Regions from separate parts of the Paeniglutamicibacter psychrophenolicus genome, predicted to be linked through region 2. Evidence: riboswitches for the same ligand, from Rfam matches in the RefSeq annotation. Region 2 holds a riboswitch; the other holds the start of a gene.
The links. A riboswitch is a leader RNA that binds a small molecule or an ion and turns the genes downstream of it on or off. The one in region 2 is predicted to bind cyclic di-AMP.
Positions count from the first base shown of each region.

Region 1: it holds a riboswitch for cyclic di-AMP, as region 2 does, so the genes downstream of both, JOF46_RS17795 (M23 family metallopeptidase) here and JOF46_RS21360 (M23 family metallopeptidase) in region 2, are expected to answer to the same signal.

Region 1 covers NZ_JAGIOE010000001.1:3,923,671-3,927,876, forward strand. The annotation lists gene JOF46_RS17790 (coiled-coil domain-containing protein) at 1-1,027, shown strand, start outside; gene JOF46_RS17795 (M23 family metallopeptidase) at 1,261-2,223, opposite strand; cyclic di-AMP (ydaO/yuaA leader) riboswitch at 2,311-2,482, opposite strand; partial or broken gene JOF46_RS17800 (amino acid permease) at 2,821-3,234, shown strand; gene JOF46_RS17805 (TetR/AcrR family transcriptional regulator) at 3,231-3,896, opposite strand; gene JOF46_RS17810 (alcohol dehydrogenase catalytic domain-containing protein) at 3,964-4,206, opposite strand, start outside.
Region 2 covers NZ_JAGIOE010000001.1:4,755,009-4,759,214, reverse strand. The annotation lists gene serC (phosphoserine transaminase) at 1-707, opposite strand, end outside; gene JOF46_RS21365 (iron-dependent transcriptional repressor DtxR) at 904-1,599, shown strand; cyclic di-AMP (ydaO/yuaA leader) riboswitch at 1,684-1,867, shown strand; gene JOF46_RS21360 (M23 family metallopeptidase) at 1,944-2,879, shown strand; cyclic di-AMP (ydaO/yuaA leader) riboswitch at 3,007-3,161, shown strand; gene JOF46_RS21355 (C40 family peptidase) at 3,317-3,994, shown strand.

The DNA.
Region 1 (4,206 bases), 830 kb from region 2:
CAAGCAGGAGGAGTTGGCCGCAGTAAACGCCCAGATCAGCAGCAAGAACGCCACGATTGCCGGGTACCAGGGAGACCTGACGACGCTCCAAAACGCGGTCAACACCCTCAATTCCCAACTCCAATCCAAGCAGCAGGAGAGCAGCGCCCTGCAGCAGCAGGCGGCGCCGCTCCAGGCCTCCCTGACCGCCGCCAATGACGCGGTCTCGACCAAGCAAGCCGAGATCGCCGCCCTCAAGGACCAGATCCCCGACCTCCAGGCGGCCATCACCGCAGCCAACGGTGCCGTCGCTACCAAGCAGGGCGAGCTCGAGTCGCTGCAGGGCGAGCTGCGCACGCTTGAGGATGCCGCGGCCGACGCCGCGGCTGCCTTCACGGCGCAGGATCAGGTCCTGGCGGACCTCGAAGCGGCACTGCCGACGCTGACCGAGGGCCTGGCTGCCAGCCAGGAGGCCATCGCCGCCCAAAAGCTTGTCGTCGACAGGCTTAACGGCGATCTGGCCGACGCGACTGCTGCCCACACTGCGGCGCAGTCCGCCGTCGACACGAAGGCCGCCGAGCTCCAGGACCTGCAGGGACAGTTGCCGGACCTTGAGAAGGCAGTACCCGACGCCAATGCCGCGGTGGCTGCGAAGCAAGGCGAGATCGCGGCCCTCAATGGCGACATGGACAAGCTGGTGGCGACCCTCACCGGGCTCAACAGCCAGATCGCAACGAAGGAGGCCGAAATTCTCGACCTCCAGAAGAGGGTGGCTCCGCTGTTGGCACAGCTGAACGGGCTCAACGGCGAAATCAGCGCCACCGAGAACCAGTTGAAGGACCTGCAGGCACAGCTGACCAGGCTCGACATCCAGGTGACGAACGCCCAGGCGGAGCTGAGCACACTTCAGGCGAAGAAGGGCGCAAACAAGGACGCCATTGCAGCACAGAAGAAAACCGTGATCGGCCTGCAGGATCAGCTCGGCACGGTCCAGAACCAGATCCGGGCTGTCGACGGGCAGATAGCGCTTGGGGGCTGCGTCGCCTGATCGGGCGCCCGGCAGGTCCGTCCTGCTGGGCGTCGCCGCCGCGTGAACGGTTCGGATGGGAAGGAAGGGATCGGCCGCAATGGCCGGTCCCTTCCTGCGTGCCCGGCAGGACTGACCATGACAGGTGTGGATGGCCCCGGCAGGACTGCTCTCCCGGGGCCACACGTACCGGGCCGCGGAAAATAGGCGCATGCAAAGACCGCGTTCCAAACACGGAACGATGGCAGTTGTAGTTAGAGGCGGCTCTCCGGGTTGATCCACTTGCCGTTGACAATGACCTCGAGGTGCAGGTGGGGACCGGTCGAATTGCCCGTGCTGCCGGAAAGCGCGACAACTTCGCCGACCGTGACCTTTTGTCCCACGGAGACCTTCAGGACCGAGTTGTGGTTGTAGCTGGTTTCCAGCCCGTTGCCGTGGTCGATCTGCACCCGGTATCCGGAGTGGCCGGCCCATTCGGCCTGCACGACGGTGCCGGAGGCGCTGGCCTTGACGGGCGTTCCCATGGGAACGGCGTAGTCCAGGCCGTTGTGGTTCATGTACCCGGCTCCGGTCGGGTTCTTGCGGAAACCGAAGCGCGAAGTCAACCGGATGCTGTCAACCGGCTGAGCCAGGGCTCCAACGGCGGGGATCTTGGTGACGTTTCCGCCGGCAGCGGTCGTGGTCGATCCGGGCTTGTCTGTCTTGGTGGCATCTTTCACGGCGGCGGTGGTGACGGGTGCCGGCTTGACGTACTTGCTGGTCACCGAGGCGCGATCTACCGTGAGCTTGTCGTTGGCCGGGGCACTGACATCTGCGACAGTGGTCTGGGCGACGCGCTGGGGATCAGCGACAACTTCGTCCGTTTCCGGCGCGGGGGCGGCAGCGAATGCCAGGCCGGCCACGGCGGCGACTGCGGCGAGCTTGTGCGCAAACCCGAGTCGAGGGCGCCGGGTCCGGGGTGCGGACTTCAGAACGTGGTCCAGCTTGTCCGCTTCGGCGGGCATCGCCAGCGAGACCGGCCGGGCACCAGGCGCGGGAGGGATTTCGGTGGCGGCGATGGATGCCGCATCCGGGGAGGCGGCATAGCGCGGGCCAGCCACAAAGCGGCGGCCACCGTACTGCTGGGTTTCAGGAGTCTCGGCGGAATCCGGGACCGCGCTTGATGCGCGTCGGCCGGGGCGCCGGGAAGTGCTTTCGCCGTTCGGCGCGGTGTCCACGATCTGTTCCATGGAACCGCTGGCAGGCGAAGCATCAATGGGGTTGGGCGCGCGGCGGCGCCCGGAATTTTGCTGCAGGGTCAAATGATTACCTCTCATGTGTCGCCTGCGAAGTTAGCTGTCGGATTCGAGTCATGAGATCAACTCGGCCGAGCCCGCCAAGGCGGACTCAACTTCACCCCGAGATCCATGGTCCAAGACCAGGAACGGTTGAATGGGTCCTCCGCCCCTACCGGGAATTCTTGAGCCGCGATCCGCCGGTAGGGTTGTGCGAACCGGATCGGGACTGGGTTGCGCAAATGCAACCAGAGGTAAAACCCTACGAGGTACAAGTAAAAGTTACAATTTCGTTATCAATCCATGGATCTGACAAACACATGGGCACTGGCTGCGAGCGGAAGCTCCAGCGCGCCTTCGATCCCTGCGCCCGCATCATGAGGTCCTACCGGTCCTCTTCGCGGTGACTAGTGCCCGGGGCAGAAGCCGACATCGTCGAGCTACACCAGCGGCTCCAGCTCCAACTGGATGATTTTGGCCGGGCACTCCCCCGGGACGCCATCTTAAACGTGAGCAAGAAGACAGTCGGCCCGGGATCGGCAACGGTTGTGCCGCGATGGGCTGCTCCCGGGTTGGTTCTTCAAGACCGACCGCCACGGAACACCCCAGCGCGTCACCTGGATCGCCGGCATCGCCTCCGCGCTGCTGGCGCGAGTCTTCCCGATCAGGGCCGTCGCGGACCTGACCAACATCGGCACCCTCGCCGCCTTCGTGGTTGTCTGCCTGTCCGTGATCATCTTCCGGCTGCCCTTCATGCCGGTGGTCCCCGCATTCGGCATGCCGGCCTGGAGAGTTCCCGATGCTGCAGCTGCACCGGGAGACGTGGCTGAAGTTCGTCATCTGGCTGGTGGTCGGCCTGGCCAGCTAGCTCACCTAGGACGCAAGCACTCGCTCATGAACCCGGACAGCCCCCGGCTCGGTGAACGCGTGGTGCTGCCGCACGGGGAAACCTAGGGCGTGAAAAGCGGCTCAATTTGAACACTCAGTCGTTTTTGAAGCCGTTCCCAAAAGTCGTCTGCTGAAAACTGGCGTACAGGCGATCTTAAGACTTCATGGATATAGGTTCCATTGCAGTTTTGGGCCACCACGCGTGATTCCACATCTGGACTGAAGAACCCCGAATCAGCAGCGGAATCCAAGATGGACGAAACCAGATTGATAATTCGATCGCCTTGCGCGACGCTTTGCGCTCCGAGTTGGCTGCCTGCCCGAAACCCGTAGTGAAGGTAACTAGTCACGTTTTCGGGGTCGGCACCAAAGAACTTTGCGCGCTCCTCGAATACGGCATACACACGCGCTATGTAATCCGCTGCGGTTCGGGAACTCGGCGCAGTGTGCAGATCGGCTGCTTCAATCGAGTCGATCGCCTGATTCATGTTTTCACCGATGGTCAATAGCAACAGTTCATGTTTGGTGGTCACGTATCGGAATAGAGTTGCTTCCCCCACCCCGGCACGTTCGGCTACTTCCTTCGTCGTGGTTTGTTCATAGCCCCGCTCGTTGAAGAGCTCCTCGGCCGCTGCACGGATTCTCCGAAGGCGCTCCAGACGAGACCGTTCGCGAAGCCCCAAGCCCGCTTCTTCTGGGGACTCATTGGCCAGAGCCATAGTTTCCATCACCGGTAGTACTTCCTTTGCTCTTGGAGCTTGTACCAATCGTTGGGCGTCGAATTCCTATTAGACATTACGGCTGTTCAAACGAGATGATCTGGCGCACGGCTTTTCCTTGGGCCAATGCATCCATAGCTTCGTTAATCTTATCCAGTGTGATCACTGAAGACGTAAGCTTCTCGACAGGCAATTTGCCCTCCCGCCACATTTGCTCGTAGCGCGGTATATCCCGGCTTGGAACCGCAGATCCGAGATACGAACCAACGATAGTTCGTGCTTCGGCTGTGAGCCCAAGGGGTTCGATCGATGATAGTGC
Region 2 (4,206 bases):
GTCTTCAGGTTCAGGAAGTCCGGGATCCAGCGTCCGGAGGCGGCAATTTCCTCGGCGCGGGCAATTGCCGCCGGGGAGAAGAGCGCAATCCACAGGCCGCCGTCGGAGGCGAAGTTCTTCTGCGGGGCAAAGTAGTACACATCGGCCTGCGAGACATCCACATCCAGTCCGCCGGCGGCGGAGGTCGCGTCGATGACGACCAGGGCGCCCTCGTCGGCGCCTTCAACGCGGTGCACCGGGGCGGCAACGCCCGTGGAGGTCTCGTTTTGTGGCCAAGCGTATACGTCCACGCCAACCTCGGCCACGGGAACCGGGCGGGAGCCGGGCTCGGAGGTGATGATCGAAGACGGCTCCAGGAACGGTGCCTTGTTGGTCGCCGCGGCGAACTTCGAGCCGAACTCGCCGAAGGACAGGTGCTGGGCCTTGTCGCGGACCAGGCCGAATGCGGCGATGTCCCAGAATGCGGTGGACCCGCCAACGCCAAGGACCACTTCGTAGTCCGCCGGGGCGTTGAAGAAGGCCTTGAGGCCCTCCTGGATCTCGCGGACCAGGTTCTTCACGGGGGCCTGGCGGTGCGAGGTGCCCAAGAGCTGAGTGCCTGCCTCGAGCAGTGCCTGGACCTGTTCGGGGCGGACCTTGGAAGGTCCGGCACCGAATCGGCCGTCCACGGGCAAGAGTTCTTGGGGAATAGTCAGGCCGGTGCTCATGTTGCTCCTCATAAGGGGGGTTTTACGCTTTGACACCCTCGCATCCGCTGTCTGATGCGATTCGGGGATGCCCAGTGGTTCAATAATCCCGCACTCGGACGCCCAATGCGTAATAGCGAGTCGGAAATGTGAACGCAGGTAGAGTGGGAAGCGTAGTGATCTCTTGTAAAAATCAACCCATGCGGGAGCTGCAAACGTGTCAGACCTGATCGATACCACCGAAATGTACCTGCGTACCATCCTGGAACTCCAGGAGGAGGGCATCATCGCCCTGCGCGCACGTATTGCCGAGCGCCTGGGGCACTCGGGGCCCACGGTTTCGCAGACGGTGGCCCGCATGGAGCGCGACGGGCTGGTCGTGGTCACCACCGACCGTCACCTCGAACTGACGGAGCATGGTGCGGAAGTCGCCACCGGCGTGATGCGCAAGCACCGCCTGGCCGAACGCCTGCTGGCCGACGTGATCGGCCTGGAGTGGGAGTACGTCCATGAGGAGGCCTGCCGCTGGGAGCACGTGATGAGCGAGCGCGTGGAGCAGCGGCTGTACAAGTTGCTGGGCCACCCGGCGGCTTCCCCGTACGGCAACCCGATCCCGGGGCTCGAGGCGCTGGGAGGGCCAGGATTGGCCGAGATCTCCGTGAGTGTCCAAAATCTCGATTCGGCCCTGCTGGACGGCAACGTGGGCCCGGTCCGCATCGAGCGCCTGGCCGAAACCATCCAGGTGGAACCCGAGCTGCTGGTGCAGCTCGATGAGGGAGGCATCCGCCCAGGTGCCCTAGTCACCCTCGAAAGGGCCGGGGAGTACGTGGTGGTGCGGGTCGAGGGCATCGAGGGTGCGCTGGAGCTTCCGACCGAAGTCAGCGCCCATGTGTTTGTCCGCCGCATGGATTGATAACGGAATTGTAACTTTGGCATAAACCCCGGTAGGGTTTCTCGTTGGGTTGCACTTAGGCAATCCAGTCCTGATCCGGTTCGCATAACCCTACCGGCGGATCCAGGAGCAAGAATTCCCGGTAGGGGCGGAGGACCCATTTCAACCGTTCCCGGCCATTGGCCATGGATCTTGGGGTGAAGTTGAGTCCGCCTAGGTGGGCTCGGCCGAGTTGATCTCATGACTCGAATCCGACAGCTAACTTCGCAGGCGATACATGAGAGGTTGACCATTTGACTCAGCAGCACACTTCCGGCCGCCGCCGTGCGACCGGACCCGTTGATGCTTTGCCTGCTGAAGGCTCATTGGAGCAGATCGTAGACACCGCCCTGAGCGGCGAAAACACTTCCCGACGTCCCGGCCGCCGCGCACTGAGCGTGGTTCCGGAAGCCGTCGAGGCCATTGGTTCCCTGCAGTACACCGGCCGCCGCTTCGATGCGGGCCTGCGCTACGGCGCGTCCCCGGACGCGGCAGCCATTGCAGCCACCGAGATCCCCGTGGCCCTGGCCGCACCCGTGGCCCCGATGGTCGCCCCGGCCGAAGCCGACGAGCTCGACAATGTCATCAAGTTCGCTCCCCGGCCGCAGCGCACCCGCCTGGGGTTCACGCACAAGATCGCCGCGGTTGCCGCCGTTTCCGGCCTGGCCTTCGCCGCCGCATCTCCCGGGCAGGAGCCCGAGAGCGCCGTCGCCGACGCCCAGCGCGTCGCCCAGTCGGTCGTGGTTGATGTCCAGGCACCGACCGGTGACGAGGTCAAGATCGAGCGTGCCTCGCTGACCAGCGAATTCACCAAGGAAGACAAGCTGGCAACGGTCATGACCGCCGCAGGCGGGGATGTCACCAAGATCGCCACGAGCGGTGTACTTGCCCAGCCGGTGGACAGCATTCGACTGACTTCGCGCTTCGGCCACCGCAAGAACCCGACCGGCCCCGGCTACATGAACCACAACGGACTGGACTACGCAGTTCCCATGGGTACGCCGATCAAGGCCGCCGCCGCCGGCACCGTCGTGCAGGCAGCCTGGGCGGGCCACTCCGGCTTCCGCGTGGAGATCGACCACGGGAACGGCTTGCACACCAGCTACAACCACAACTCGTCCTTGAAGGTCACCGTGGGGCAAAAGGTCAAGCGTGGAGAAATTGTCTCGCTCAGTGGCAGCACGGGCAACTCAACCGGCCCCCACCTGCACCTCGAGGTCATCGTCAACGGCAAGTGGGTAAACCCCGAAGGCTGGTTATAACGACAATTGTCACCGTTCCGTGACCGGAACGTGACTTTTGGATTCGCTTCATATATTCTAAGTAAGTGCTCAGGGACCAACCCTGATCACCGCCGTGGGAAGTGCCGAGCACTGCCAGCCCACGGTGTCCGTTCAAAAACTCGTTTGGCAGTGGCGGGGGACCCACTTTCGGTTTCCACACCAGGAAGCCTTGGGGTTAAGTAGTTCGGCCTGGCGGCCGGATTGCCGAGTGACTCCCACTCGAACCCGACAGCTCACCTCGCAGGCATCAGGAGAGGCATTACTACGTGACTACACGTCAAGCATTGGGCCGCCACCGCGCGACCCCGGTTCGGACCAACCCGCTAGAATCCATCTCGAAGGCCGTAGCCTCGAACGCTGGGTCGGTTGGCCGCCAGGCCGCAGTCATTGCAGCCGCATCAGGTCTCGTTTTGACCTTGGGCGTTCCCGCAGCCCAGGGCAACGTATCCCGCGAAGCAAGCGCCGTCCCCGTTGAGGGCCTTTCCGCAGAGCGCGTAGCCGTCAAGGCCGTCTCGGTCTCGACCGAACGTGCCAAGGACCTGAACATCGAGCGCGCAGCGTTCACCTCCAAGCCGGCTCCGGCTCCCGTCGTGATCGCCGTGGCCAACGAGGTCACCCCGCGCTCCACCACTTCCTCGACGCGTTCCAGCAATGCCGACGCCTTTGCGCCGGTAACCCGCTCGAACCGCGGCACCACAGACTCCACCGCCTCGGCACCCAAGGTCAAAAGCGACTCGGTCAACACCGCCAACCTCTCTGGCATCGCGGCAACCGCTGCCAAGTACGTGGGCGTTCCCTACGTATGGGGCGGCAGCACCCCGTCGGGCTGGGATTGCTCCGGCTTCGTCAAGTACGTCTACGCACAGCACGGCATCAACATCGCCCGCGGCACCTCGGCCATCCGTGGCTCGGGCCAGTTCGTTCGCACCTCCAGCCCGAAGCCGGGCGACCTGGTGTTCCAGAACGGTGGCGGCCACGTCGGCATCTACCTCGGTGGCGGCAAGATGATCGGTGCACAGAACCCGACCGTCGACACGATCCTTCACGACGTGACCCGCAACCCGCTCTACGGGTACTACACCCTCAAGGGCTAAGCTCAAGCGTTCCAAGGCCCCCGGGCGATCCGCAAGGATCGACGGGGGCCTTTGTGGTTAATGCCGCCAGCAGGGCCCGTCCGGGACGGCAAGGACGGCCCGCGACGCCCTCGCCAGTGCTCCCGGGAACGGTCGGAACACCCTTGCAGGGGTGTACTGAGGGCAAATTTCCGGTGGATTTTTGAACCAGTTGCCGGCAAATGCGAGCAAAA